2 regions of the Pseudomonas sp. GW821-FHT05D12 genome follow, and region 1 is predicted to be linked to the other one. Evidence: predicted binding sites of a transcription regulator. Region 1 holds the regulator's gene; the other holds the start of a gene.
What was found. Region 1 encodes sigma-54, which starts transcription at its own class of promoters, with help from an activator protein. Its sites were predicted from a motif close to ANTGGCATNNANNTTGCTNT; they were not measured.
Positions count from the first base shown of each region.

Region 2: glnA (type I glutamate--ammonia ligase) is a predicted target of sigma-54. The motif match lies at 1,693-1,712, and genes of this name have one in related genera.

Region 1 is NZ_JBWKSN010000001.1:382,699-386,909, reverse strand. Features, by position in the region: gene rapZ (RNase adapter RapZ) at 1-238, opposite strand, end outside; gene ptsN (PTS IIA-like nitrogen regulatory protein PtsN) at 241-705, opposite strand; gene hpf (ribosome hibernation-promoting factor, HPF/YfiA family) at 716-1,021, opposite strand; gene AC07SI_RS01795 (RNA polymerase factor sigma-54) at 1,097-2,590, opposite strand; gene lptB (LPS export ABC transporter ATP-binding protein) at 2,789-3,514, opposite strand; gene lptA (lipopolysaccharide transport periplasmic protein LptA) at 3,514-4,089, opposite strand; gene lptC (LPS export ABC transporter periplasmic protein LptC) at 4,076-4,211, opposite strand, start outside.
Region 2 is NZ_JBWKSN010000003.1:242,768-246,978, reverse strand. Features, by position in the region: gene thiI (tRNA uracil 4-sulfurtransferase ThiI) at 24-1,478, opposite strand; gene glnA (type I glutamate--ammonia ligase) at 1,813-3,219, shown strand; gene AC07SI_RS06840 (chorismate mutase) at 3,399-3,935, shown strand.

The sequences.
Region 1 (4,211 bases):
CGCGCACTTCCTCGAGCAATTGCGGGAAGCGCTCAAGGTGGCTGGGCAGGTTGCGGGCGTCAATGGAAACAGCGACCAGGGGTTGCGCCAGTTCGGTGTGGATCAACGCACGTTCCGCCAATTCCGGCAGCAGGCCGGCGGGCAGGTTGTCGATGCAATAGAAACCGTTGTCCTCAAGAACATTGAGGGCGGTGCTTTTACCCGAGCCGGAGCGGCCGCTGACGATGATCAAACGCATGATTACTGCCCGTTTTGTTCATCCAGGACAACCTGATAGAGCGCCTCACTGGTGGCAGCGCTGCGCAGTTTGTCGCGTACTTCCTTGCGGTCTAGCATGCTGGCGATCTGCCGAAGCAGCTCCAGGTGCGCATCGGTGGCAGCCTGTGGGACCAGCAGTACAAACAGCAGGTCGACCGGGGCGCCGTCGATGGCGTCGAAATCGATAGGTTTTTCCATGTGCAGCAAGGCGCTGACAGGTGTTTCACAGCCTTGCAGGCGGCAGTGTGGAATGGCGATGCCGTTACCAAAACCGGTCGAACCCAGTTTTTCACGGGCGATCAGCGACTCATAGACAACTTGCTCATCCAATTCAGGCACTTGGCCATGGATCAGTTTGGCAATTTCTTCGAGGGCTTTCTTTTTGCTGCCGCCCGGCACGTTCACGAGGGAACGGCCGGGGGTCAGGATGGTTTCAAGTCGGATCATGGGGGGAGAGTTAACGACCTGTACCTTGCATCAGGTGCAGATTCTTTTCCTTATGCTTTATGAGTTGGCGGTCCAGCTTGTCGTAGAGCGAGTCGATCGCCGCGTACATGTCCTCATGTTCCGCATTGGCGACGAGCTTGGCATTCGGTACGTGCAGGGTGGCCTCGATTTTCTGCTTGAGCTTATCGACCTCCATGATGACCTGCACGTTGGTGATCTTGTCAAAATGCCCCGCAAGTTTGTTCAACTTGCTCTCGGTGTACTCACGCAGGGGCTTGGTGACTTCCAGCTGGTGTCCACTGATGTTGACTTGCATACAGCTTCTCCTTCGTTGCCAGTGCATAAAGCGGCAGGCCGGGGTGCCTGCCACTGGAACGCTTTGGCCCGCCCGTCACATCAAACGCTTTCGCTCGCTGGAAGGCGCGATCCCAAGGGATTCGCGGTACTTGGCGACGGTTCGACGGGCGACCTGAATGCCTTGTGCCTCCAGTAAACCAGCGATCTTGCTGTCACTCAACGGCTTTTTCTGATTTTCCGCGGCAACCAGTTTTTTGATGATCGCGCGAATCGCCGTGGACGAGCATTCGCCGCCTTCAGAGGTGCTGACATGGCTGGAGAAAAAGTATTTCAGCTCATATATACCGCGTGGGGTATGCATGAATTTTTGCGTGGTCACCCGCGAGATCGTCGATTCATGCATGCCCACCGCCTCGGCGATGTCGTGCAGGACCAGCGGTTTCATTGCTTCGTCGCCATATTCCAGGAAGCCGCGCTGATGCTCGACGATCTGGGTGGCGACTTTCATCAGGGTTTCGTTGCGGCTTTGCAGGCTCTTGATGAACCAGCGCGCTTCCTGCAATTGGTTGCGCATGAAGGTGTTGTCGGCGCTGGTGTCGGCGCGGCGCACAAAACCGGCATATTGCGGGTTGACCCGCAGGCGTGGCACGGATTCCTGGTTCAGCTCCACCAGCCAGCGCTCGTTGTCCTTGCGCACGATCACGTCAGGCACCACGTATTCGGCTTCGCTGGACTCGATCTGCGAGCCCGGACGCGGGTTGAGGCTCTGCACCAGTTCGATGACCTGGCGCAGGTCGTCTTCCTTGAGCTTCATGCGGCGCATCAGCTGGCTGTAGTCGCGGCTGCCGAGCAGGTCGATATAGTCGGTCACCAGGCGCTGGGCCTCGACCAGCCAAGGGGTCTTGGCTGGCAGTTGGCGCAGTTGCAGCAACAGGCATTCACTGAGGGTGCGCGCGCCAATGCCGGCGGGCTCGAACTGCTGGATGCGGTGCAGGACGGCTTCAATCTCGTCCAGCTCGATATCCAGCTCCGGATCGAAGGCTTCGAGGATCTCTTCGAGCGTTTCGTCCAGATAACCCTGGTTATTGATGCAGTCGATCAGGGTCACGGCGATCAGGCGATCGGTGTCCGACATCGGCGCCAGGTTCAGTTGCCACAGCAGATGGCTCTGCAGGCTCTCGCCGGCTGAGGTGCGCGTGGTGAAGTCCCATTCGTCATCGTCGTTACTGGGCAGGCTGCTGGCGCTGGTCTGGTAGACGTCTTCCCAGGCGGTGTCCACGGGAAGTTCGTTGGGGATGCGTTCGTTCCAGTCGCCTTCCTCAAGGTTATCCACCGTTGGGGCGGTTTCCTGGTAGGAGGGTTCCTGCACGTCGGAATTGGGTTTTTGCTCGATGTTGTCGGCCAGCGGGTCTGCATTATCGAAGTCGTCGCCTTCTTCCTGGCGTTCGAGCATCGGATTGGACTCCAGGGCCTCCTGGATTTCCTGTTGCAGGTCCAGGGTCGACAATTGGAGCAGGCGGATGGCCTGTTGCAGCTGCGGTGTCATCGTCAGCTGCTGGCCCATTCTCAGGACTAGCGATGGTTTCATGGCAGGGGCTTAACACCTTATTCGCCGGCGCAATGCGCCATCCACGACAGGGCGCGTGAGCGCCAAACATAAGCAAATTATATGCCTGATATCGGGGGCTTTGCCTAGAGCGCGGTAACAATAAAAATCCGGAGGTTTTCATTGACTCCCGCGCACCTTGGCGAACGGCCTGCCACCGCCTTTTTCAAACAGGCAGGCTTACAGGCGGAACTCGTGACCCAGGTACACTTCCTTGACCAGTTCGTTGGCCAGGATAGTGGCGGAGTCGCCTTCGGCGATCAGCTGGCCATCGTTGACGATATACGCGGTTTCGCAGATATCGAGGGTCTCACGGACGTTGTGGTCAGTGATCAACACGCCAATGCCCTTGGCCTTGAGGTGGTGGATGATCTGCTTGATATCACCCACCGAGATCGGGTCGACACCGGCAAACGGTTCGTCCAGCAGGATGAACTTGGGTGCAGTGGCCAGCGCCCGGGCGATTTCCACGCGGCGACGCTCACCACCGGACAGGCTCATGCCGAGGTTGTCGCGGATGTGGTTGATATGGAATTCCTGCAGCAGGCTTTCCAGCTCCTTGCGACGGCCGTCACGGTCGAGTTCCTTGCGGGTCTCGAGGATCGCCATGATGTTGTCGGAAACCGACAGCTTGCGGAAGATCGACGCTTCTTGCGGAAGATAGCCGATGCCCGCGCGGGCGCGGCCGTGCATCGGCTGGTGGCTGACATCGAGGTCGTCGATCAGGACGCGACCCTGGTCCGCCTGGACCAGGCCGACGATCATGTAGAAGCAGGTGGTCTTGCCGGCGCCGTTGGGGCCGAGCAAGCCGACGATCTGGCCGCTGTCGATCGACAGGCTGACGTCGCGCACGACCTGGCGGCTTTTATAAGCCTTGGCCAGATGCTGGGCTTTCAGGGTTGCCATTAGTTCGCCTTCTTCGCATCGGGTTTAGGCGCAGGCTGGGCAGCGCCGTCTTTCTTCTTCGGCTGGATAACCATGTCGATGCGTGGACGCGGTGCGCTGAGCTTGCTGCCCGTGGCGCGGCCGGCGTTGGCGACCTGCTTCACGGTGTCATAGGTGATCTTTTCACCTTCCGTGGAGTTGCCGTCGGGGCTGAGCACCTTGGCCTGGTCGATCAGCACGATGCGATTCTGCTGGGCGTGATACTGGATGGTCTTGCCATAGCCTTTCATCGGGCCGGTATCGGTCGCGGACTGCTTCTGTTCGAAGTAAGCCAGGTTGCCCACTGACGTCACCACGTCGATGTCGCCGGATTGGGTGCGAGTCAGCGTCACCGTGTTGCCGGTGATCTTCATCGAGCCTTGGGTGATGATCACGCCGCCGGTGTAGGTGGCGACGCCTTGCTTGTCATCCAGCTGCGCATCGTCGGCCGAGATGTGGATCGGTTGCTGGCTATCGTTCGGCAGAGCCCAGGCGCTCACGCTTCCCAGTGCTGCGCCCAGACCGAGCAAAATAGGGAGAGTTTTAACGAGCCTCATACTGTCCTCTTACGTTCGATAGCAGGTGTATCCTGCTTTCTTTCAAATACGCTTTCATTCCCTTGCCAGTCGATACACCGCCAGCGCCGTCGATTCTAACGTCTTGCTCGGTCTGCGCATAT
Region 2 (4,211 bases), on a different contig from region 1:
CACAGGCAAACAGCCCCGGGCTCTTAGCTCGGTCGATAAACGCGCACATTGGCATACCCCTCACTGAGCAAATGGTGAGCATGCAGGCGACTCATCACGCCTTTGTCGCAATACAGCAGGTACTGACGGCTGTTATCCAGTTCCTTGAAACGCGCGTTCAATGCATAGAACGGCAGCGTTTGTACGTCGATGCCGGCGATCTCCAGCGGCTCATCCTCTGCGGCATCCGGATGACGGATGTCGACGACGATCTGGCCGGCCAGGGCTTCGCTGACTTCTTCGATCTGCACATCCTGGCCCAGTTCATCGATGACACGATCGATCGGGACCAGCTTGGCGTTCTCGAGCGCACGCTCCAGAATCGCCATGTCGAATTCTTTTTCTTCATGCTCCACGCGGTGACGCTTGGCGTGGGTCTTGGGGTTCACCGAGATGACCCCGCAGTACTCGGGCATGTGCTTGGCAAAGTCGGCGGTGCCGATCTGCTCTGCCAGGTCGATGATGTCCTGCTTATGGCTGGCGATCAGCGGGCGCAAGACCAGCTTCTCGGTGACACAATCGATGATCGACAGGTTCGGCAGCGTCTGGCTGGACACCTGGGAGATCGCTTCGCCGGTCACCAGCGCGTCGATCTGCAGTTGATCGGCGATTCGGGACGCAGCGCGCAACATCATACGCTTCAATACTACGCCCATATGACTGTTATCGACTTTGCCGAGAATTTCGCCCAGCACTTCCTCGAACGGTACGCTCACAAATAGCACGCGCTGGGAGCTGCCGTACTTCTTCCAGATAAAGTGCGCGACTTCCATCACGCCCAATTCGTGTGCACGCCCGCCCAGGTTAAAGAAGCAGAAGTGGCTCATCAGGCCGCGGCGCATGATCTGGTAGGCCGCCACCGTGGAATCGAAACCGCCGGACATCAGCACCAGGGTCTGTTCCAGGGCGCCCAGCGGGTAGCCGCCGATGCTGTCGTGCTGGCTATGGATCACAAACAACCGTTGGTCGCGAATTTCCATGCGCACTTCAATTTGCGGCGCCTTGAGGGAAATTCCGGCGGCGCCGCACTCGCGACGCAGCTTGCTGCCGACGTATTTTTCGACATCCATGGAGCTGAACGGGTGCTTGCCGGCACGCTTGCAGCGCACCGAAAAAATCTTGCCTTCCAGCGCGCTGCCGTAGTGCTGCTTGCACTTTTCGGTGATGTCGTCGAAGTCGCCCAGCGGGTACTCGTCGACCTGCAGGAAATGCGCGATGCCCGGCATGCAGCTCAGGCGCTCAGTCATATCCTTCAAGGCTTTGGCGTCGGTTACGCGGGTTTCCAGCTCGAGGTTGTCCCACACGCCGTTCACCACCACAGCCGGGTCCAGATCGCGGAGCACGGCACGGATGTTCTTGGCCAACTGACGGATGAAACGCGTCCGTACCGGTCGGCTCTTGATGGTGATCTCGGGGAAGACTTTAACGATTAATTTCATGGAAACAGCGCGCGCAGGGCCTGCCGAAAAAGGGGGGCGCGGATTATAGCGGAAATCGCTCAAGGTTTAACCAGTTAATATGCATCAGCCGCTTCACGCACCAAAACGGGTCATTTATAGAAATTAACGCTACATTGCAGTGCGTTATTTATTCCGTTTCAGCGGATTGCACCTTTATAGGGGCCATTTTGAAGCAAAAAGGCCATGTTGGCGCACTGGCATGCAATTTGCTCTCTTGTGAGGCAGGTTGCCATGGCGGAGTATCCGCGCCGGCATCACCCACATTCTAAGGGCTAACTCCACTACCCCAGCCCGAAGCCACCCGGAGGACACCATGTCGAAGTCGGTTCAACTCATCAAAGATCATGACGTTAAATGGATTGATCTGCGCTTCACGGACACAAAAGGCACTCAGCACCACGTGACCATGCCGGCTCGCGACGCGCTGGATGATGCTTTCTTCGAAGAAGGCAAAATGTTCGACGGCTCCTCCATCGCCGGCTGGAAAGGCATCGAAGCTTCCGACATGATCCTGATGCCGGACGACAGCACTGCCGTACTGGACCCGTTCACCGAAGAAGCCACCCTGATCCTGGTGTGCGACGTGATCGAGCCTTCGACCATGCAGGGCTACGACCGCGACCCACGTGCGATCGCCAAGCGTGCCGAGGAATACCTGAAGTCCACCGGTATCGGTGACACCGTATTCGTAGGCCCAGAGCCAGAATTCTTCATCTTCGACCAAGTCAAGTTCAAGTCCGACATCTCCGGCTCGATGTTCAAGATCTACTCCGAGCAAGGTTCGTGGATGTCCGACCAGGACGTGGAAGGCGGCAACCATGGCCACCGTCCAGGTATCAAAGGCGGCTACTTCCCGGTTCCACCGTTCGACCACGACCACGAAATCCGTACCTCCATGTGCAACGCCATGGAAGACATGGGCCTGGTCATCGAAGTGCACCACCACGAAGTGGCCACTGCCGGCCAGAACGAAATCGGTGTGAAGTTCAACACCCTGGTTGCCAAGGCTGACGAAGTTCAGACCCTGAAGTACTGCGTACACAACACTGCCGTGGCCTACGGCCGTACCGCTACCTTCATGCCTAAGCCACTGTACGGCGATAACGGTTCGGGTATGCACGTTCACCTGTCCATCGCCAAAGAAGGCAAGAACACCTTCGCTGGCGAAGGCTATGCCGGCCTGTCCGACACCGCCCTGTACTTCATCGGCGGCATCATCAAGCACGGTAAGGCCCTGAACGGCTTCACCAACCCGTCGACCAACTCCTACAAGCGTCTGGTCCCAGGTTTCGAAGCACCGGTGATGCTGGCCTACTCGGCTCGCAACCGTTCTGCCTCGATCCGTATTCCTTACGTGTCCAGCCCTCGCGCTCGCCGTATCGAAGCACGCTTCCCGGATCCAGCAGCCAACCCGTACCTGGCCTTCGCTGCCCTGGTAATGGCCGGCCTGGACGGTATCCAGAACAAGATCCACCCTGGCGACGCCGCCGACAAAAACTTGTACGACCTGCCGCCTGAAGAGGCCAAAGAGATCCCACAAGTGTGCGGCAGCCTGAAAGAAGCCCTGGAAGAGCTGGACAAGGGCCGTGCGTTCCTGACCAAAGGCGGCGTATTCAGCGACGACTTCATCGATGCCTACATCGAGCTGAAAAGCGCAGAAGAAATCAAAGTACGCACCTTCGTACACCCACTGGAATACGAGCTGTACTACAGCTGCTGATCCGGTAGCGCTGCGTAACGCGGCGTGATGAAAAAGACCTCCTTCGGGAGGTCTTTTTTTTGCCTGCACATCATGAAAAATGCAGCCTCGGGCTCGCGCGTGATTGCGCCGCATCCAGTACCTGTTGTATTGACTGACACTGCCATCGCGGGCAAGCCCGCTCCCACAGGAGATCGCCTTTGAAGCTTCGACTTGCCTCTGTCCTATTATTTATCAGCGCCAATGCACTCGCCGCCCCACCGACCCTGGAGCCTTTGCTCAACAGCATCGCCGAACGCCTGGAGATTGCCGATCAGGTCGCGCTGAGCAAGTGGGACAGCAAAAAGCCAGTGGAAGACAAGAAGCGCGAGCAAGAAGTGATCGCCAGCGTCATCGCCCAGGCGCCAACCTACAAGCTGGCGCCCGCCGCCGCCGAGCAGTTTTTCTCGGCGCAGATCGAAGCGAACAAACTGGTGCAGTACACCCATCTGTCTGACTGGCAGTTCCAGGGCAAGGCGCCGGACGATCCGCGACCGGACCTGGTCAAGCAGATTCGCCCGAAACTGGATGAACTGCAAAAACGCCTGCTGCAGCAACTCGCTGACTTCACCCCGCAGCGCACCGACGCGCAGTGCCCGCAATGGCTCGCCTCAGCCGTGCATGAGCCACTCAATGATCCGCTGCGCCAACTGGCAATGATCCGCGCCACAGCCGAGCTGTGCATCAACAAAGGCTAAAAGCTGCAACCCCATCAAAACTGTGGGAGCTGGCTTGCCTGCGATAGCGCAGGCAAGCCAGCGCCTCCATGCGCGCAACCTTTCAAGTCATCCCCTCACTTCCTGAACAACCTTCACAAAACCGCACTATATTGGTGCGATAGGCTGCACCCTTCCCACCTGTCCAGCCCATTTTGGTTCGATTCTTCCCGATCAAGCTGGCAGAACGCCACAGTTTCGCGCCTAAAACCCCTATTTCAGGGCTTTAACGCTTCTTTTCGGAGCCTTGGTTTGGTT